Regions from separate parts of the Caballeronia sp. LjRoot31 genome, predicted to be linked through region 1. Evidence: riboswitches for the same ligand, from Rfam matches in the RefSeq annotation. Region 1 holds a riboswitch; the other holds the start of a gene.

Region 1 (10,983 bases):
GACCGGGTGGCCGCCTTTAGCGAAGACGACGCAGCCCGATTGCTGCTCGACGCCCGCATCATCCGCAATCGCGCGAAGATCTCGGCGGCCGTCGCTAATGCTCGCGCGGTGCAGCGCATCCAGGCGGAACACGGCTCGCTCGCGAATTTCGTGTGGTCGTTCGTTGGCAATACGCCCATTGACACCCCGCGCGCAACTTATGCACAGGGGCCCGCCTCCAACGAAGTCTCCGACGCCATGAGCCGCGCGCTCAAGAAATACGGCTGCAAGTTTGTTGGAACAACCATCTGCTACGCGTTCATGCAGGCAACCGGCATGATCAACGACCATGAGGCCGCCTGTTTCTGCCGGTTCCGCAACAGCGCAGCCGTCCCCAGCCGAGAATCCGCCAGGCGCCAAACAAATTAGGTAATTTGCTCCACCGATTTCCGATACGCACATTGCGTTTTCGCAACATTTTTCGCGGTTTAAGCCCTCGTCAGGGAAAATCCTGACGATAGCCGTATCTACGTGGTGAATCACGCTCTGAAGCCTTTACTACAAAGCCTTTACGGGATTCCGCCTCTGTGCAAGAAGTCAGACATCATGTCAGAATTGCGGCCAACCGCACATAGCACCACTTTTTTACCGGAAAGAACCGCTATAAATACGTTGTAAGCGGCTTTTTCCGGCGAGCCAGTTGACTCTGAAACGGCTGTCGCTTCTTACCACTTACCAAGCGTATTCAGAGCGTGCGAACGATCACGGCCAAGTAGGCAAACCGCTGAAATGGCGCGGTTTTTATGTGGTCGGCCGCGCTATGGCGACGAAGTCTGCGTCCGATACTGATAACGCTGTTGATGAACACCCACGAAGCACCGCAGTTGTCGGTGCAGGGGAGAACCAGAATGAAAAACCTTAATTTCTTAACACACCAGGAAATCTTCGACCGTGCCGTGCTTCACCTGTTTGGCCAAGGCCAGGCAGCGTTGTTGCCCCGCGGCGGCGGTGCATATCGCGGTTATTGCGGCGGTTGTCCCGTCGGCAGCTTCATCAAGGCCCGCGATTACATGACTGCCATGGAAGGCGTGCCCATTCGCTACGTCGGCAAGGGGCCGGAAACCGTGCCGGCATACATGGATGTCGGTGTGACTGCGCTGAAGCGTGCGCTCTTACGCTCGAATATCAACGTCTACGACCCGACGACCGTCGAGCTGCTCAGTTGCCTGCAAAACGTACACGACGTGTTCGGCAAGTGGGAATGGCGTGAACGATTTGCGTCCATTGCGCGGCAGTTCAACTTGTCGGCGGATCGACTTAAGTCGGCAGCCTGAGCGCGAAATTGGACAGGGTTTTGCGGGGCTCCGCGAGGCGGTCATGCTGCCGAAACGATTCCCCTCGCACTGACCCACGAACGAACCGCGCCCGCGCCGATATCGAACGAATAAATAGGCGCGCGGGCGAGCAACGAAACAGTCAAAGCAACGAGCAATGCAATGTTAACGGCGAGAGACATCTACGAGCGCGTGAGCAACCATCTGCTTACGCAACGGGCTGTATCAGAAGACGAAAATGGTTCGTGCCGGCTACGCAGCGGCAATGGCCGCAAGTGCGCGATCGGCTCGCTGATCGCCGACGAGTTGTATCAACCGGAGATCGAAGGCGTTGGGATCTCGTACTACCGGCATGCGAAGGACGGCTCATTGTTGCGCGCGCTGTATGCGTCGGAGGTCAATGCCTACGATCCGGACATCGTCGAGTTGCTGATTGAACTGGAGGAAGTCCACGACGATTTCAACGTGGACGAATGGCCCCAGCTCCTGGCGCGCGTGGGCGAACGGCACGCGTTTGTCTAGGCGCGAATAAACGCCCGCCGGCTTAGGCGAAGGCCTGCCAAGCCGGAGCAAATGCGAAAACGAGGAAGATCCGCTCAAGGCGTAGAAGACAGAAGTCCCACCACGGCGAGCCGAAGTAAACCCAGGACTTAAAACCAGCAAATCAAATCAGACAAGCAAAACGGCGATGCAACCCTTGCGGGCGGCATCGCCGTTTTGCCTGGTGCAGCCGGTCAATCAGGCTGCGACCTGCCAAGACTTAGTGAAGCTTCTTGGGCAGCATCTGGCTGCGCAGACGCTTACGCAGACGGCTGACTGCTGCCGCCTTCTTGCGCTTGCGTGCCGTCGTCGGCTTTTCGTACGACTGACGTTCGCGAAGTTCGGCGATCAGGCCGTTCTTTTCGATGGTTCGGCGAAAGCGACGGATCGCAACGTCGAACGGCTCGTTTTCTTTCAAAACAATAGTGGTCATGGATGTCCTAAATCGCTGATACGTTTTTCTGACTGCGCGGCGAAGCGTCAACCTAAGGCAACGCCGCGCGCCGGCACTCCGATCGTCCACCCAAACAACGGCGGACACGAGCAAAGCGGCCACGGAGGCCGGAAAAGAGAGAGGTGGGATTTCACCGCCGATCACGGCATGCGCAGTCTGTCGAAAACGGAACAGCGCACTTCGGGCCGCCCGGCGTCGCTTAAAAATAGCTGCGCCATCGGGCAAAAATCTCGATTCGGGCGAGATGTTATCAGATCGTCGCCCGGTCGCCAACCCCGCAACACCCATTTGCGGGTTGCAAGCCCATGATCGCGCATGCTTTTTGCCGGCTTCAGTCCGGATTGCTGGCTTCGTCGAGGAGTGCGACGTCTTCGGGCGCCAAAGTAATGCGGGTCGCGTGGGCAAGGGTCTCGAGTTGCTTGACCGATGTCGCGCTCGCGATCGGCGCCGTTACGCCCGGCCGCGCGATCAGCCACGCCAGCGCGATTGCCGCCGGCTCCGTGTCATGGCGATCCGACACTTTAACCAGCGCATTAACAATCCTCAAGCCCCGGTCGTTCAGATAACCCGACACTTTAGCGCCACGCGCACTGTTTTCGGTATCGGCTTTGGATCGATATTTTCCGCTCAGGAAACCGCTCGCCAAGCTGTAATACGTCACAACCGATATCTTGTGCGCCTTGATAACCGGTTCCAGGTCATTCTCGTAGCCGGCGCGATCATAAAGATTGTATTCAGGCTGAAGCACCTGATAACTCGCAATACCCTCTTTCGCCGATATCTTCAGCGCCTCTTCCAGCCTTTCGCCGGTGTAATTCGACGCACCGATCACGCGCACTTTTCCCGCCGTAATCAGCTTTTGATATGCGCCGAGCGTGTCCAGGAGCGGCGTTTTATCGTCGTCTCGATGGGAAAAGTAGACGTCGATGTAATCCGTCTTCAGGCGTTTCAGCGAATCGTTGACGGCAGCCTCGATATTCGCCGCAGAGAGCCCCGTCCGCGTGCTCAGCATACCGACCTTGGTTGCCAGCACGACCTTGTCGCGCTTGCCGCTTTCCTTGAGCCACTTGCCGATGATCGTCTCCGACTCACCGCCCTGGTGGCCGTCGACCCAGGCGGAATAGACGTCGGCGGTATCGATGAAATTAAGACCGTGGTCGACGAAGGCGTCGAGGATGGAGAACGATGTCCGTTCGTCGGCGGTCCAGCCGAATACATTTCCGCCGAAAACAAGCGGCGCGACTTTGAGTTCCGACTTACCGATAGTGCGGTGCTGCATGGTTGCTCCCGGGTTGTTGTAGGCAAACACGAAATAACTGATCGAAAAAGAATACCCGCGAATCCTTTTACTCGCAGGCTGCGCACCGACTGCTATTCCCCCTACAAATCCTTACCTAAGTCCTCAAGTTTTTTTTTCACGCGCCGCTAACCCATGTAGGCGGCCGGCTACATCACTCGGAACCGCCATGCAACAGGACCGTGCAGTAGCCAAAAACAGCCCTTTTAGTTCTTTCAGGAGAAATCCAAATGCTTAGCATCAATAGCAATCTTAACTCGCTGGTCGCTCAGCAAAACTTGAACACGTCGCAAAGCGCACTGTCGCAAGCTATTACGCGTCTGTCGTCGGGCAAGCGCATCAACAGCGCGGCAGACGATGCAGCAGGTCTGGCGATCTCGAACCGCATGCAAACGCAGATCAACGGCCTGAATCAAGGCGTGTCGAACGCGAACGACGGCGTTTCGATGATCCAAACGGCATCGAGCGGTCTGGCGCAGATCACGTCGAGCTTGCAAACCATTCGTACGTTGGCGGTGCAGGCATCGAGCGGCTCGCTGTCGGCAAGCGACCAGGCGGCACTGCAACAGGAAGTGGCGCAGCAGATCGCTGAAGTAAGCCGCGTGGCTTCGCAAACGAACTACAACGGCAAGAACGTGCTGGACGGCTCTGCGGGTAATGTCAGCTTCCAGATCGGCGCGAACGTCGGTCAAACGATCAGCCTGAATCTGAGCAATGGCGTGTCCGCAGCGCAACTCGGTACGGGACTTCCGGCATCAGGCGCAACGCTGGGCTCGCTCTCCGGTCTGTCTCTGGATAGCACTGGCGCCGCAGCTGCCGCAGGGGCGACGCCGGCGATCACGACGATTAACGTTCTCGCAGACGGTAAGGGCGGCTTCACGTTCACCGACCAGAACAACCAGACACTGTCTGGCTCAGTTTCCACCGCTCTGTTCGGTGCGCTCAGTGGCACCACCGGTACCGGCACGGCGTTGACCCTGGTCCCGCAAGGTGCCCTTTCGGGTGCCGCAACGCAGGCTGCCTCACTGGCCACTGCGGGCACGGCGCTGACGGCGTTGAACGCAGCGAACGCTGCGAAAAGCACGGCCGCTCCGGGCGCTGCTGGTCTTACGCTTGGAACAATTAGTGGGCTGAGTTTAGACGCGAACGGCGCAGCAATCACGACCGGTGCGTCTATCACAGCGATTACCGTCAAGACCGATGGGACCGGCAATTTCACGTTCACCGACCAGAACGGGGCCGCACTTGGCGCGCCTGCCGTGGCAGCTCTGTTCACCCAAACTGGCGCAACAGCGACGGTTGGCGGCATTTTGGGGTTCACCGGTGCGTTGTCGAGTGTCGCGGGCTTCTCCGGCGGTGCGAACCCGAGCGCCGCAGTGGCAGGTATCTCGGCGGTGAATTCTAACAATGCACCCCCGACGGTTGCCAACATCAACGTCAGCACGACGAACGGCGCGAACGCTGCAATGGAATCGATCGACAACGCGCTCGCAACGGTCAACAACATCCAGGCAACCCTGGGTGCGGCTCAAAACCGTTTCACGTCGCTGTCCGCGGCGCAGCAATCGCAGTCGACCGACTTGTCCGGTGCTCAGTCGCAAATCACGGACGCCGACTTCGCACAGGAAACGGCTAACCTGAGCAAGGCTCAAGTGCTGCAACAAGCCGGTATCTCGGTGCTGGCACAAGCTAACTCGTTGCCGCAGCAAGTTCTGAAGCTTCTCCAGTAATAGCCTTAAGTAGTAACGGCAGGCGCGTCGCAAGACGCGTCTGCCCAATCCGTTTTCCGGGGAGGCCTGCCTCCCCTACACGTTTTACAAACGTTTATCATTCAGGCTCGAAAGCAAAACCGACGTACGGAGCATCTCAATGTCGACGATTCCCAGCGCCTCCGGCTCGGCCGGCTCGGCCGCGGCCACAGCAGCCGCCACCGCCGCGGCGTCCGCCGCAGCCGAAGCGGCCGCCGCGCAATCCATCATCAGCGGTTCCACGGGCAATTCGTCGCTGGATGTCTCGTCGCTGGTCACGAGCCTCGTCAATGCAAAGGTGGCAGGCCAAACCGGCACGCTCTCCGCACAACAGACGAACGACAACACCCAACTTTCGGCCATCGGCGCGTTGCAGGCGGCGCTCGGCGCGTTGCAGGCCGGCATTGCTTCGCTATCCAACGGCAGCGCCCTGGGCCAGTTCACGGCGACGGCGGACGGTACCGGACTGACGGCATCCGCCGACACCACCGCGTCGGCAGGCTCCTATTCTGTCGCGGTCACGCAAATTGCCAGCGCGCAAACACTCTCGTCGGCCGCGTTCGGCAGCACGACGGCGCTCGGCACCGGCACGATGAATATCTCGGTCGGCGGCAAGTCGATGAGCGTCGCCATCACGTCGACGGACAACACGGTGAGCGGCATTGCCAGCGCCATCAACTCCTCGGCAAATAATCCCGGCGTCACGGCCACGGTCGTCACCGGCACGGACGGCGCACACCTGGTCCTGCGATCGACGGCTACGGGCGCATCGAACACGATCAATGTTGCAGTAACCGGCGTGGCGGGCGATGCCGGCCTGTCCAGCCTCGGCGTCACGTCCACGCCCGGCACCAGCGGGGCTGCATCGACATTCACGTCGGCGGTGAACACGAGCGCGGGCGCGTGGACGCAAACCGCGTCCGCACAAGACGCCGCGTTCTCGATCGACGGGACCGCAGCAACCAGTTCCAGCAACACGGTGACCACGGCACTCCAGGGTGTCACGCTGAACCTCACCGCTGCCGCAATCGGTACGCCGCCCGGCACGCCGCAGACGCTGACCGTGGCACAAAACACTTCGTCGGCATCCACCGCGATCAACAGCTTCGTCAGTCTCTACAACACGCTTGTCACCACCTACGGCCAGGTGGGCAACGACAACTCGGCGGCAGCGAGCACGCAAGGCGGCGCGTTGGCCACCAACCCAATGCTTACGACCATCCAGAACACGCTGGCGGGCATTATCGACAGCGGCGTGCCGAACGGCAATTCGACCATCTCGCTGGGAGCGATCGGGATCACGCTACAGGGACAAGCCACCGCGACGCAGCCAGCGGGCTCACTGGTGATCGATTCCACCAAGCTCGCCGCCGCGCTCCAAAGCAACCCGTCCGGGGTTGCGGCTCTATTCAATCAGACGACCGGCGTGGCCGCACAGATGACGACCAGCCTGAACTCGTTTCTGGCCACGGGCGGCCTGATTTCGAACAGCCAGGCAGCGGTAAACACGGACCTTGCGAGCATCGCGACGCAGCAAACCACCTTGACCGCCTACACGGCGCAGCTCACCAGCCAGTACCAGGCGCAGTTCACGGCGCTCAATACGCTGATGGCGACGATGAACAACAACTCGCAATACCTGACGCAACTGTTCGGCGGCGCCGATAGCGCGGGTGCGCTGGCATCGGCCAACAACAGCTGATTGGGGCAAGGATAAATCGACATGGAACAGAACAGTCTGATCGACCGCCTGCTTGAGTTGACGCTCGCGATCCAGCATGCGGCAGCCATGGCGGACTGGCAGGAAGCGGCCAGCCTGACCGAGGAGCGGACACCGCTTTTCATGGAGTTGACGCCGGAACAGGACGCCACGGCCATGGACGTGATCAAGCGGATCCAGGCAATCGATGCCGCCATTGCCGCCGACGCGAAGACAACGCAATCGGAATTGCAGATCGAATACAGTTCGGCGATGAACAAGGTCAAGGCGGCCAGCAAGTATCACCAGGCCGCCAGGTTCTGATGGGGAGAGCGAGGCCGAGGCCGGTAAGCCGCCTTAATCTTCCTCTGACTCTGAAAAGACAACAATAAGAACTAAGCGCTCAGCGCTTTGGCCACTTCAACACCCCGGGCACGTACGTGCTTCCGGGGTGTTTTCTTATGGGCTAGCGCCCCAGCGTCAGCGCCAGATACAGCGCGTAAAGCCCGCCGTTCACCAGCAGCGCCCACAGCACGACCCCGCCCTTCTTCGCGTTGAAACGCAGCCACGCAGCCGCCGCGAGCGTGATAAAAACGCCCGTCATCACCTCCACGCGCGGCTCCCACGGCGTCAGCATGATGCCGATACCGGGCAGCAGCGTCCCCTGGAACACCATTGCGCCGGTGATGTTGCCGAACGCCAGCGTATCCTTGCCGCGCCGCGCCCAGATGATGCTGTTGACCTTCTCGGGCAGTTCGGTTGCGATCGGAATGATGATCAGCGAGAGCAGCAACGCCGATATCCCCAGCACCCGCGAGACCCCTTCCACGCCGGCGATAAACCCCTTCGCACCGCCAACCAGCAACACCACGCCCAGAATCATCTGCAAGACGATGCTCGCAAGCGAGGTGGGCAACCCGAAGCGCGAGATCAGCAGCCGCTCGGGCGCCTCGGTGCCGTGGCCCTTTTCGACAAGACTGGCGGACGCACGGAACGTCGTCACCACATACGTGACATACACGCCGACCAGTCCCGCGGCAAACAGCGCGCGCACTTGCCATGCGTGATGCGGCACGAACATGGCGGCCGCCGCGATCAGGAAAGCACAGAGGAAAAAGTTGAGATCGCGGGTGAAGCCGCTATGTTCGGGCGCAACGATCCCTTTGAGGCCCCGCGTCTTGAGCACGGCGACGGCCATCAGGCACGTCGACAAGGTCGCCAGCATCAATGGCGCGCCGAGGATCGCGCCCACGCCGATCTCCTCGTTCACCGCGCGGCTGGCCGTGCCGCCCATCAACGCGATGATCGGCACGGTGGTTTCCGGCAGCGCCGTGCCGATAGCCGCGAACAGCGAACCGGTGACCCCTTCGGAGATGCCGAGCTTTTCGCCGAGATGTTCGAGCGCGTTGGTGAAGAGTTCCGATGCCGCCAGGATCACCACGAGCATCAGCGCGAGTTGCAGGAAAAGCAGCGTCATGCGGCACCTCGCGATGAAGCCGGCGAGCAGGTGACGCAATGGGAGTGGCAGAACAACGGCGGAGAAACCGGCGAACTCGAGATATGGCCTGGGGCGGATGTAGGGTGTTTTTGTTTTGGAGACACGATGATTTCACGGTCGGACGTCAGCGAACCAGGGTGCAATCCCGCGCCGTCCGACCGTGAACGACAAGATGCACCCATGGTCTCGCCAAACCTGACCGGTCGAACGCGCCACGGCTAACAAGCCGAGTATGTTGACGCGTCCTCCTCCCATTGCGGAAGGAAGGCTACTCCCCAAAGACGGCCACGAGTTTAGCGTGCGTCGGTGGATTAGGCAACCGGCCGCCGGGATGTTCAAAAAACTGTCACAAGCCCATATGCACATCCCGAATCGGTCGTTGTAGCGGAAATAACGGTTCAGTAAGCTACGGCCCCGCAGGCCCATTCGTTGCACGGGCGCGTCCGACGAAGCCCACCGTACAATAAGCTGCAACTGCCAAACAAGAAACGTCTGACTGACTAACTAACACTGACGACCACGTTCGTAACGGGAGATCCCATGCGCTTCAGAATGCTCGCAGCCGCTGTACTGGCCATCGCGCCGGTGCTCGCGATCGCGAAACCGCTCACTGTGTGCACCGAGTCGAGCCCGGATGGCTTCGACGTCGTGCAATTCAATTCGCTGGTGACGACCAACGCATCGGCGGATGTGATCTTCAACACGCTAGTCTCCTACGATGAAGTCGCGAAAAAGGTCACGCCCGCGCTCGCCGAGAAATGGGACGTGAGTCCCGACGGCCTGACCTACACGTTTCATCTGCGGCCGAACGTGGCGTTCCAGACTACGGACTACTTCACGCCGTCGAGAAAACTGAGCGCCGACGACGTGGTGTTCTCCTTTGACCGCATGCTCTCCGACAGCAATCCGTGGCACAAGGTGGCGGGTGCGAGCGGCTTCCCGCACGCGCAGTCCATGGGTCTGGTCAAGCTGATCAAGTCCGTCTCCAAAGTCGATGACAACACGGTCAAGTTCGAGCTCAACACGCCGAACGCGACCTTCGTGCCCATCCTCACCATGGGCTTTGCATCGATCTATTCGGCCGAATATGCCGGCCAGTTGCTCAAGGCCGGCCACGAAACCGACCTGAACGCGAAGCCGATCGGCACCGGTCCGTTCGTGCTGAAGAGCTACACGAAAGACGCCGTGATCCGTTACGACGTCAACCCGACGTACTGGGGAGCGAAGCCTAAAGTGGACCGGCTGATCTACGCCATCACGCCCGACGCGTCCGTGCGCGCGCAGAAAATCAAGGCCGGTGAATGCCAGATCGCGTTGTCGCCGAAACCGCAGGACGTACTCGACGCGCAGAAGGACAGTTCATTGAAAGTGGTCGAGACGCCGGCGTTCATGACGGCGTTCGTCGCATTGAACACACAGAAAAAGCCGCTCGATAACCCCAAGGTGCGTCAGGCGTTGAACATCGCCTTTGATCGTACGACGTACCTGAAGACCGTCTTCGAAAACACGGCCACGCCCGCTGTGAATCCGTACCCGCCTAACACGTGGAGCTATGACAAGCAAATCACGCCGTATCCGTATTCAGTCGATCGCGCGAAGAAGCTGCTCGCCGACGCAGGCTTCCCAAATGGTTTCGACACGACAATCTGGGTGCGTCCGAACGGCAGCGTGCTGAACCCGAATCCGAAGGTGGGCGCCGAGTTGCTGCAGGCGGATCTGGCGAAGATCGGCGTGAAGGCCCAGGTAAAAATAATCGAATGGGGTGAGCTGATCAAGGAAGCGAAGCAGGGTCAGCACGACATGTTGTTCATGGGCTGGGCCGGCGACAACGGTGATCCGGATAACTATCTATCGCCGCTATTTAGCTGCGCCGCAGTGCGCTCGGGTATCAACTTCGCGCGCTTCTGCGATCCAACGCTCGACCGGTTAATCGATGAAGGCAAGGCAACCGCAGATATAGGCAAGCGAACCAAGGCTTATACCGAAGCGCAACAGATTATCCATGACCAGGCGCTGTGGATTCCGCTTGGCTATCCGACCGCGTCGGCAATCACGCGCGGCAATGTCAGCGGATATCGAGTGAGTCCGTTCGGACGGCAGAACTTCGCTACCGTCGTGGTTCAATAGTCGTTGCCTTGATTCACTGAAGAAGCCGGGCGCGCAAACGCCCGGCTTTTTTTACTTGGGCGAGAAACGGATCACGCCGTCTTCATCATGGGTATGACGAACGAGTTCGCCCGCAAGCCAGAGCAAATGCAAATGCGCCAGCGCTTCGCCGAGTGCGAATGTCATCTGGTGTACATCGAGCGGACGCTTGAACATGAGCGGGACAATGTCAGCGGCGCTTTGCGGTTTGATCGCGCAGGCCTCGCGCACTTCCTGCAGCCGCGCAGCGTGATGATCCCGAAGCTGCCCGATGCGCGTATGCATGCCC
Region 2 (10,983 bases), on a different contig from region 1:
GCAGGTTGCATGGGAGCGCTGGCAGGCGGAAGTCGCCATGCGGCTTTCGGCCGAGGCATCCAGCCGGCAATTGCGGCGCATGGGTGCGCTCGGCAATCTGGTGGCCAACGTGGCGCACGACTTCAATAACCTGCTGATGGTGGTGGCGGCGAATATGGAGCTTGCACGGCGCAAGAATTTCAATGGGCTTGAAAGGGAAGTCCTGGCAGTGGAGCGCGCGACCGCCGGTGCCGAAGCGCTCGCACGACGCTTGCTCAGCGTCGCACGCAAGCAACCGCTCAAGCAGGCGCCGATCGACCTCGCTGTCTGGCTGCCCGCGGCGGCCGGGCTGATCGAAACGGCGGCGGGGGAGAAGGTCCAGGTGAAAGTGCACGTGCCGCCGGACATGTGGCAGGTTCGCGCGGACGCTACCGAACTCGAGTTCGCGATCATCAACATTGTTGTGAATGCCCGCGATGCGATGCCCCACGGCGGCCGTTTTGTCATCCGCAGCCAGAATGTTCGCGTGACCGCCGACAACGTTTTGCCCGACGGCGAATATGCGCTGCTCGCCTTCACCGACAGCGGCGAGGGCATGCCCGAAACGACCGCACGGCGTGCATTCGAGCCGCTGTTCACGACCAAGCTCAGCGGCTCGGGCACGGGCCTGGGGTTGGCGCAAGTGCTGGCGGCATGCGAGCAGGCGGGTGGTACCGCGCGCCTTGACAGCGTGCCGGGACGCGGCACGACCGTGCGGATTTATCTGCCCCGATACCACGCTCCATCCGCCGTGCCGGTGACTGCGCCGGACGACGCGGCGTACCCGGCGGATTCGCCAGGTACGCTGGATTCGCCGGACAAGGCTGCGCCCGCGCGGCTGCATCCGGGTTCGATCTTGCTGGTGGAAGACAACGAGGAAGTGGCGGCGGGTGTGGCGGCGGTGCTCGCCACCTTTGGCTGCGATGTGCGCCACGAACTCACCGCCGACAAAGCCTTCGACCTGCTCAGCGAAGGCAGCCGCTTCGACCTGGTGTTGTCGGATATACAAATGCCTGGCCGGTTAAACGGCATCGACCTGGCTGAGAAAGTGCGCGGTACCTGGCCCTTGCAACGGATTGTATTGATGACCGGTTATGCCGACGAATTCGAGCGCGCGCGTCACACCGGGGTGACCATTCTTGCGAAGCCGTTTAATATCGACGAACTGCGGGAACTGGTGCTGCGCTAACTCATCGGTGCGGTATTCGGCGTGAAAAAATTGCTGAGTAGTCCGAGACATCCCGAGTCGGACAGGGACGGCGGCAATGGGATTATTGTTTCCCTCATCGATGCCCATGGGAGGTGAGGGCGGCCCTTTGCCGGATCAGCAAGGATCGCTTCGCGCCGGGCAATGAGAGGGAGTTGATCGGTGGTGGTTACGTTACTGCAGAGCGCTGAAGCGGAGAGTCAGTCGCCGGTCGTTCCGGTGTTGCTGTTGGCATCGGTACCGGCATCGGCATCGGAGCCGAATTGAGGAGCGAACGCCTTGGCTCGCAGGCTGATTTTTTCCGCGTAGGCTTTCGAACCGCCGTAGCTCTTCAGGGCCGCACCCACATCGCCGCGAGCGGACTGGACATAACCGTGAAGAATCGCCGATCCCGCTTCAATATTCGCGGTTGCTTCCGTCAAGTCGATGTTGCGCACGAGCTGCCTGTGAGCGGCCGGCACGACCTGCATCAGCCCGGTTGCGCCATTGGCGCCTCGGGCTTTTTCCTTGAAGCGGGATTCAACGGAGATGATGGCGAGGAGGAGGGCGGGAGGGAGCGAGTATTTCGATGCGGCTGACATGACCGCGGCTGAAATCTGCTCCGCTTTTGCGCGCGCCACGCCGAACTTCTGGGAGATCAGGCGGGAGACCTGATGAGTGGCCTCGGCGGTGGCGTCGCTGGCTGCTGCGTCTTGCTGGGCGGCTTCAGGGGCACGTTCCTGAGCCACCGCGCCCTGCACCGGTCCTAGCATCGCGCCGAACGTCAGCGCAGCAAGCCAAAGGAGTCTGCTCATGGGAAAGTGGCCTTGGAAAGGAAGGTCGCATTATACCGACGAGAAAAATCCTTGCAAATCATGTGTTTGCTATTGCGGGAGCGGGTCTGGGCGCTGTCGGCGATTGGCATTGCCCGGCGGTTCGATCGGGAAGCTTGCCATTCTCGGCTGGCCGCGTTGTATTGGCCTGGACTTTGGTGACAGCTTTGCCGTCCGGCAAAATTATCTGGGTTTGTCCGCGGTGTGGACCAGTGCGGAGCCTTGATCCGTCTCAGTGGGCATGACGGAAGCGGCCCGGGAGTGTCCCTTCGCCCTATCGGGGAAAGCTTACAAATTCATTTCGGGCATGGTAGCCTCCGTCCGTCTTTGGGGAGTAGCCGGCTTCCACTTGCTGGAAGCGCTCATGTCAACACGCTTGGTTCGATCGAACCGTGGCATGAGCAGCCGTTAGTTTTTGGGTTGGCAAGACCATCGATGTGTCGGTGAGACCGGTCGGGCTCGCCGCTGCATCGCATGTTCTCGCCCGACCCGAATGCCATAACGACATCCTGACATCCCCATGAATATTGCTTCTACTCTCCTGCTCGCCTTCGCCATGTCGACGGACGCCTTCGCCGCTGCGGTCGGCAAGGGCGCCACACTGCATCGTCCGCGGATTCGCGAGGCGCTTCGTACTGGCCTGATCTTCGGCGTGATTGAAGCCATCACGCCGCTGGTTGGCTGGGCGCTCGGCAAGACCGCCGCTCCGTATGTCGCCTCATGGGATCACTGGATCGCGTTCAGCCTGCTGCTCGTGCTCGGCGTACGTATGATCACGTCCGGCCTGCGCGCGCCCACGCCGGACGTCGAGAAGCCCAACAGTCACGGTTTCTGGCTGTTGGCGTTCACCGGGTTCGCCACGAGTATCGACGCGATGGCGGTGGGAGCGGGACTCGCTTTTATCGATGTGAATATCTTGTCGACCGCCGCGACTATCGGATTGGCGACGTTGATCATGGTGACCCTGGGCGTGATGGTCGGGCGTTTTCTGGGCAAGGCCGTGGGGCAGCGCGCGGAGATTGCGGGCGGGCTCATTCTTGTTGTTATCGGGTCGGTGATCCTGGCCGAGCATCTTGGCTATATGAGTTGAAGTAGCGGATTGCGGTTGGCTGCGGCAAGGCGCTCCTTCTTGTGCGTGGAGATTCTTGCCGCGACCGCGTTCAATGCCTCGCATGGAGGGGACGTCCGGCGGTCTTTGCCGGCAGCCGCGCAGCGAGTGCCGATGCCAGGACGCGCGTCGAAACGAGGGGATTGTTCATGGCAGAGATTTTTATAAATTAATAAGGGTTGCGAAATAGTTCAGACGAACCACGCATTTCCATTTTCATCCGACGGGACCCTTGCTGTGTCCGTCACTCAAGGATCTGTCGGGCCTCGTCATGGCAGCATCCTTTCCATCAGTCGATCGCGGTCCATCAACTGATGTTTGAGCGCACCGGCTACATGCAGAACGATCAGCGCGATCAACACCCAGGCACTGACCATATGCACCGTGAAGAAAATCTTTCGCAAGCCGGGGTCGTCCCAGGCCCACATTGGCAGCGGGACGCCCCAGAAGCGCGTGCTGAACTTGTTGAATGACGAGCCGAGATAACCCGTCAGCGGCATGACGATCATCGCCACGTATAAAAGACCTTGGGTCATGCTCGCGGCGACGCGTTGCCATGCTGGCATCGGGGGAAGCGGAGGCCGGCCTGCAACCAGGCGAACCACGATGCGAATCAGCACAAGCAGGAAGACGGTCATCCCGAGCGACTTGTGGAAGTTGGTCAGGCTCGACTTGAAAGCGAGGCCTTTCGGCAGCCCGGCCATGTAGAGGCCAATACCGAGCATGACGATGATCGCCAACCCGATTACCCAGTGCAGAGCGATCTGCGCGGATGAATAACGCAGCACACCGGCGCTTGCATCGAGCGGCGCGGCGGACGAATTCGCGATGTTCATGGTCGCCTCCTTCGGTTGATTGCGGCGCGGGCCGTGTCTCGCCTTTTCCTTACGCGTGTCCTTATTGCGTGCTCCACGGGTTACTCCACCATACGCCGATTGGTTTCATCCGACGAGCGGCAGTTCTACGCGTGTACCCACTAAGAGATCGCCGGCAGCGAGCTGGCGTTCAACTCAGTGAAAAGCAGCACAATCGACATTCCCTTTAAGTCGGGAGCAACGCCGACGTCAGCCAGTAATTCGTTTCATTATGCTTACGCATACATTGCCCGCGTATTGCTTTTGGTGCGAAAAATGAAGTCTTAAGGATGTAATAACCACGCATCGACAACGCGTTAAAACTATTTCTGCTCTGCTTAACGAATGGGGTTGACTTGACATTTAACGCGCGCCTAGAATCCGGGCATCGTAACAAACGGGGCTAATGCCTTGGACAGTTGTAGTAGTCGACCTTCGAAGTTTTTCTCTGCCTGACCGGCAGGACGTTCGCGCTTGATTCCCTAGCCGCCGTCTTGCCAGCAGGCAGACGGTGCGCGCCGCAGTGAATACCCCGTGCACCTTGAAACAAGCGTATTGACGTCGGGATTGCTCGCGTCCATACGAATCGCGTTGCGAGCTAACACTCGTGACTGGTTCCGCTCGCGCTTTTGAAACAGAAAGTGCGCCGTGCGGATGATGACGTGCGTGCATACGCAACAAAGGAGCCGCCATGCCGGACAGTGACAGTTATCCCATACGCCGCAGTACTTTCACTTTTGCCAGGGAAGGCGAGTAGATCCTTTTCGTCGCACGCATTGCGTGTCCGAATACCGTTCTGCTGGCTTTCCAACCACTGAAAAGCCAATAGTCGGAGAAGCATCATGAACTTCGGTTTGCTCGTCTCACACCGTCCGCACGTCCAGGAATCACCCCTTCACGACAACGCCATGCTGTCGCTGGAATCCACCCGCCGGCATCGCTGCGCTAGCGCATGGCGCGCATTTCGAAAATTCATCTTTCACGCCTGATTAATAACGTTCCCGTGTACACCGCGCGGGGTCTCCTGGGCTTCATCAAGGGATGACTCGCGTCGTTCGTACACGGGATAAGTACGGCACATCCCTATCGGCCACCCACGCTTTCTGGAAAATAATAATGTCCACTCCATCCCAGGTTCTACCACCGCGCAGCGCTGTGCTCGATGATGCGCACGTTGGCGACATCAAGGGTGCACTCGGCACGATCGCCCAACACGACACAGGCGCACGCACCAGTTGGTGGGCACGCATCCGCACGCTCATGGCCATTCTCGGCCCCGGCCTGATCGTGATGGTGGGCGACAATGACGCCGGCGCTTTCGGCACCTATACACAAGCGGGTCAGAACTACGGAACAACCTTGCTATGGACGTTGCTGCTGCTGGTTCCGGTTCTATTCGTCAACCAGGAAATGGTGCTGCGTCTGGGGGCTGTTACCGGAGTCGGTCACGCCCGCCTGATCTTCGAACGCTTTGGAAAATTCTGGGGTGCCTTTAGCGTCATCGACCTGTTTATTCTCAACGCGCTCACTATTGTGACCGAATTTATCGGCATCACGTTTGTCCTCGATTTCTTCGGCATTTCCAAAATACTGGGTGTGTGCATTGCCGCAGCGCTGACCATGGCGGCCGTCAGTACGGGAAGCTTCAGACGTTTCGAGCGCTTTGCGATTGTTCTATGTCTGTTGAGCTTGCTGCTTGTTCCCGTGCTCGTATCGATCCATCCGCCCGTGTCGCAGATGGCAAGCAATTTCTTTGTGCCAACCTGGCCGGCACATTCCAAACTGAGCGACGTAATGTTGCTCGTGATCGGTATTGTTGGCACCACCGTTGCACCGTGGCAATTGTTTTTCCAGCAAAGCTATATAGTCGACAAGCGTATTACGCCGCGTTTCATGAAGTATGAGAAAGCCGACCTGTGGATTGGTATTGTCTTCGTGATGATCGGCGGCGTGGCAATGATGTCCTTTTGCGCGGCGCTGTACGCCGGCAAGTCCGAGTTCGGTAACTTCACCGATGCCGGCGGGGTGATTGCGGACTTGAGCAAATACGCGGGACGCACGAGCGCCACGCTGTTCGCCGTGGCCTTGCTTGACGCATGCATCATTGGCGCTGCTGCGGTGTCGCTGTCGACTGCCTACGCCATTGGCGACGTATTCAAGATTCGTCACTCGCTGCATCGTGGTGTGTCGGACGCAAAGGGTTTCTATCTGGTTTATTTCGGCATTGTGGCGGCTGCTGCCGCACTCGTGCTCATTCCCGGCAGCCCGCTTGGACTGCTGACGGAAGCCGTGCAAACACTCGCGGGCGTTTTGTTGCCTGGCGCAACGGTTTTCCTGCTGTTATTGTGCAACGACCAAGCCGTGCTGGGACCGTGGGCCAACTCGAAGAAGCTCAACGTTTTCACGGGCGCTGTTATTTGGGTCCTGGTGATGTTGTCGATTATCCTGACGGCATCCGTTGTGTATCCGGACATCGGCGGCGAGACTATTCTTGAATTGCTGGGTGGTGGAACTGCATTGGCCGTGGTGGGATATCTGGCCATGGTGGTCTTTCGCAAACGTGGCCACGAAGTATCGGATGGCACACAAGGGCGCACGGAGCAGCGCTATCTGAAGGAAACGCGGGATACGTGGCGCATGCCGCCTCTGAATGAGCTGCTGCCGCCGAACCTCACGCTGACAAAGCGGATCTGGATGGGTGTGCTTCGCGGTTACCTGATCGTGGCGGTTGGGCTGGTGGTGGTAAAGGTCGTGCAGATGATCTGGTTGCACTAGGAGCAATGCGCGGGCGTGGCTCCGTTCGTTATGACGGTGCCATGTCCGCTCTATTGAAGCGCGCAATCAATGCAATAGCCGACGAAGGATTGGTGATGGACCAAAATCAGCTTGGCCGCACAATCAGCCTGGCGCGCCGCCTCATAGGGCTGCTTGTTCTTCTGCTAGTCGCCATTCTCAATCCCACTACGCGGTCATTTACTTCCAACCTGATTCAGGTATCGGCGCAGTCGCCTATCAGCGTTGAAAAACACTGGGTCGTCACCGGCTATTGCCGGGTGTATGGAAAGTACTGCCTCAGTAAATTCATGGGCAGTATGTAGGGCGTCCGGGAAGGTCGCGGGCAGCAATCTGCGCGTTTGCATCCTGAAAGCTTCTTGGCACGGCGCTTACCCAGGACCGAGCAACCGGTCGTTAATCACTTGCTGTTCGCGGCTGCGCGTGAGAATCCAGCGATGGAAAACGCGGCAGTGCGGCTGGTCGAAGCTGCTGGCCTGCCAGGTCAAAAAATAGGGCGAGGGCAGCGCAACGCCAACCGGAAACGGCAACACGAGGCGCCCTGCGCTCAGGTCATCGACGATCATCGATGTCTGCGCCAGCACGAAACCATGACCTTCAATAGCGGCCTGTATCGCGAGTCCTGACAACGAAAACACCAGGCGATTGCTGCGCACATCCTCGGGGCAATCAATGCCTTTGGCCGCAAACCACTCGCGCCAGGACGGCGGCGAGGAGAACTTGGGAAACCAGTCTATTGACAGCAACGGGTAAGCCAGGATGTCGTCCAGCTTGACGAGCGGTCGCCCGGTGTTGAGCAACCGAGGGCTGCATACGGGTACGACACTGTCACGAAACAACTCCACCGTCGTGCCTGCATGATCGATGCGCTCGCCGTAGGTAACGCGGAAGTCGATCTCGGGGCCATCGGGCGACGGCTCCGAATGCGTGCCGTCCAGATACACATCCAGTTCCGGATGCTCGCTTTGCCACTCGTAGATGCGCGGCGCGAGCCACTTTGTCAGTAGCGAGGGCAGCGCGCTCACGCTCAAGCTGCGCCTGTTCCTGACTCGCTCGATCTCGGCGCCCGCCACGCGCAGGCTTTCAAACGCCGCTGCGCAGGTCTCGTGGTAACGCACGCCGGCTGCGGTCAGACGCAGCCGTTTGCCTTCTCTCGCCAGCAGCCGCATGCCCAAGGAATCTTCCAGGATCTTGATCTGCTGGCTGACCGCACCCGGCGAGACGCCGAGGCGGCGCGCCGTCTCGACTACGCCTCCGCAACGGCCCAGGGTGTCGAATACCTGTAACGCTCGCAGTGGCGGAAGTGTGTCCATGATTAGCGGGTGGGGCCCAGGTCGTTTTAGAAATTCTAAACGATGTCAAAGTTCAAGCCCTCTGTTCTTTTCAATTTTGGGTTTCTAAGCTTAAGTCCCAAGGGATGAGAACGGATAGAACGGCCTCAACGGTTGTCTTCCGAATGGAACGGAGGGGGGCAATGTTCTTAAGAAATGCATGGTACGTGGCGGCATGGAGCAGCGAGATTGGCGACGGCCTGCATCCGTTGATCCTGCTTGGCGAGCCGGTGGTTTTATATCGCAAACCCGGAGGCGCGCTGGTTGGACTTGAAGACGCTTGCCCGCACCGGAAGCTGCCTTTGTCGATGGGACGCCTGCAGGACGGACAGATTGAATGCGGTTACCACGGCCTCACATTCGATTGCTCGGGAGCCTGCGTACGAGCACCGGGCATGGCGAGGATTCCATCGGCCGCGCGGGTTCGAAGCTACCCTGTCGAAGAGCGTTACGGTCTGGTCTGGATCTGGATGGGCTCGCCGGAGCAGGCGAACGCAGACACTATTTTCGCAGTCGAGGAATGGGACGATCCTGCCTGGGGCATGAACCAGGGCGATGCAATGACGGTCGCGTGCAACTATCTGTATGTGACGGATAACCTGCTTGATCCGTCACATGTCGCATGGGTTCATCCGTCCTCGTTCGGCAACGCGGCATGCGAATCCGAGCCGCTGAAAACCACGGTGACTGATGAAGGCGTAATCGTGTCGCGCTGGATGCGAGACGTGGACGTGGCGCCCTTCTATGCGCGCTTCGTGAAATTCTCGGGACGCTGCGATCGCAAGCAGCATTACGAAGTGCGGTTTCCATCGCATGCGATCATCAAAGCGGTGTTCACGCCGGCAGGCACGGGTACCGACGAAGGTCCGCTGCACGAGCACGTCTTCCTGATGAACTCATACAACTTCATGACGCCGATCGACGAATCGAACACGCGCTATTTCTGGTTCCAGATGCGCAACTTCGATCAACGCGATGAAAACGTGTCGCGTCAGTTCAACGAGGACGTCCGTCACGCATTCGAAGAGGACCGCGTGATCCTGACGGCCGTCCACGCGGGCATGGCGAACAGGCAAACGCCTAATCTCGACCTGCCGCTTGACGCCGGGCCGTTGCGCTTTCGACGCAGCCTGCAACGGCTGATCGAGGCGGAGATGCAGGCTCAGGAACCTGCCACGCTCGACTGCGTCCGATAGCCATGCAAGACGCTACAGAACCGCGAGCGTTCAAGCGGATGCGCGTAGTTGACGTACAGCGGGAAAGCAGCGTCATCAAGTCGTTCGTGCTTGAAGCGGCGGACGGTACATTGCTGCCGGTTTTCCTGCCGGGACAATTTGTTCAGGTGCGTCTCACCGGGCCGGACGGGCAGCGCTTGTTGCGGCATTACAGCCTGTCTGGCGATCCTGCCGAACGCACACGCTGGCGTATTTCGGTCAAGCATCAATTGGCGCCGGCGGATCGGGGCGAACTGCCTGACGGGCTGGTATCGAGTCATCTGCATGGGGGTATCGAGGCGGGCGCTACGCTTGATGTCGCGGGTCCAGCCGGTGCGTTCGTACTCGATGAGCTTGGCGATCGCCCAGTCGTATTGTTAAGCGGTGGTGTTGGCGTGACGCCGATGCTTAGCATGTTGCATCGCCTGTGTGCGACATCGAGGCGTCGTGTCTATTTTATCCACGCATGCGAAAACGGCGCCGTGCATGCGTTTCGGGATGAAGTGGCGCGCTTGCAGGCGAGCAGGGAGGGTGTCCTGACGCATATCTGTTATCGCATGCCTGAACCATTGGACCTCGTGGAGCAGCGCTTTGACAGTGAGGGTCTGATCACGCGCGAGACCATGCAACGCCTGCTGCCGCTCGACGACTATGACGTGTATCTATGCGGCCCAACGCCCTTCATGCAGACGAACTGGCGTTTGCTGCGTAGCCTTGGTGTCGATCAAGCCCGTATCCGGCATGAATTCTTCGGGCCCGCTTCGATGCTTGAGCTGGACGAGGTCGACGTGCCGTCTTCGCCCAAGCCTTCGGTCGCACTGGATACGTCCGTGCCCACTGTTTGTTTTGCGCCCTCCGGCAAGACCGTTGCATGGGATCGGTCATACCATTCATTGCTGGATTTTGCCGAAGCTGAGGGCTTTAAACCGCCGTTCAGTTGCCGCGCAGGATTGTGCGGATGTTGTGCCAGCCAGTTGATCGATGGCACGGTCGAATACTTCGAGCAACCGCTCGATGAACCGCGCGACGGCGAAGTGTTGCTGTGTTGTGCACGGCCGTCGACCGCTGTCACTCTACGCATTGGTTGAGTGGTTTGATTAGTAAAGCAAACTAATTTTCCGCCAGCGATTATAAATTCTGGAACGAGAACATGAATCGGCATTTTATTGAAGCCCCAGGCTTTACCGCTCAGCGTGAGCGTTTTATCGAGGCCGCGCGGGCTGCCGGGGCCGAGCTTACGGAGTTCGAGCATCCGATGCGCGGCCCTCGCCGTGAAATGCTCGCCACCGACGTAGCGGTGATCGGCGATCCGCTTGCGCCCAAGCGGTTCATCGTCGTCTCTGGCACACATGGCATTGAAGGGTATTACGGCTCCGAATCGCAGATCGCATTCCTTCATTCATTGCAAAAACGCGCGCTGCCAGCCGACGTCTGCGTGGTCATGGTGCACCTGATCAATCCCTGGGGAACGGCCTGGTTACGTCGGGTGAATGAGGACAACGTCGACCTCAACCGGAACTACGTCGCGTTTAACGCGCCGCTGCCGGACAACGCGCGCTATGAGGCTTTTCACACTCTCTATTTGTGCCGCGACCTTGACGGTCCCGCTCGCCGCCGTGCGGACGAACGGCTTGCCGATGAGATCG

Evidence for each region. A riboswitch is a leader RNA that binds a small molecule or an ion and turns the genes downstream of it on or off. The one in region 1 is predicted to bind manganese.
Region 2: linked by a shared signal. The riboswitch ahead of mntP (manganese efflux pump MntP) and the one ahead of ACSQ8V_RS00850 (sodium:calcium antiporter) in region 1 are both predicted to bind manganese.

What each region holds. Positions count from the first base shown of each region.
Region 1 covers NZ_CAXURX020000001.1:191,698-202,680, reverse strand. The annotation lists gene ACSQ8V_RS00890 (DNA-3-methyladenine glycosylase I) at 1-408, shown strand, start outside; gene ACSQ8V_RS00885 (hypothetical protein) at 888-1,313, shown strand; gene ACSQ8V_RS00880 (hypothetical protein) at 1,476-1,835, shown strand; gene rpsU (30S ribosomal protein S21) at 2,074-2,286, opposite strand; gene ACSQ8V_RS00870 (aldo/keto reductase) at 2,639-3,586, opposite strand; gene ACSQ8V_RS00865 (flagellin) at 3,835-5,334, shown strand; gene fliD (flagellar filament capping protein FliD) at 5,474-7,054, shown strand; gene fliT (flagellar protein FliT) at 7,076-7,375, shown strand; gene ACSQ8V_RS00850 (sodium:calcium antiporter) at 7,518-8,528, opposite strand; yybP-ykoY riboswitch at 8,665-8,842, opposite strand; gene ACSQ8V_RS00845 (ABC transporter substrate-binding protein) at 9,090-10,676, shown strand; gene ACSQ8V_RS00840 (MBL fold metallo-hydrolase) at 10,728-10,983, opposite strand, start outside.
Region 2 covers NZ_CAXURX020000002.1:2,226,316-2,237,298, reverse strand. The annotation lists gene ACSQ8V_RS28320 (ATP-binding protein) at 1-1,207, shown strand, start outside; gene ACSQ8V_RS28315 (transglycosylase SLT domain-containing protein) at 1,426-2,019, opposite strand; yybP-ykoY riboswitch at 2,355-2,532, shown strand; gene mntP (manganese efflux pump MntP) at 2,558-3,127, shown strand; gene ACSQ8V_RS28305 (cytochrome b) at 3,415-3,981, opposite strand; gene ACSQ8V_RS28300 (NRAMP family divalent metal transporter) at 5,116-6,774, shown strand; gene ACSQ8V_RS28295 (hypothetical protein) at 6,816-7,097, shown strand; gene ACSQ8V_RS28290 (LysR substrate-binding domain-containing protein) at 7,164-8,105, opposite strand; gene ACSQ8V_RS28285 (aromatic ring-hydroxylating dioxygenase subunit alpha) at 8,267-9,319, shown strand; gene ACSQ8V_RS28280 (2Fe-2S iron-sulfur cluster-binding protein) at 9,322-10,425, shown strand; gene ACSQ8V_RS28275 (DUF2817 domain-containing protein) at 10,488-10,983, shown strand, end outside.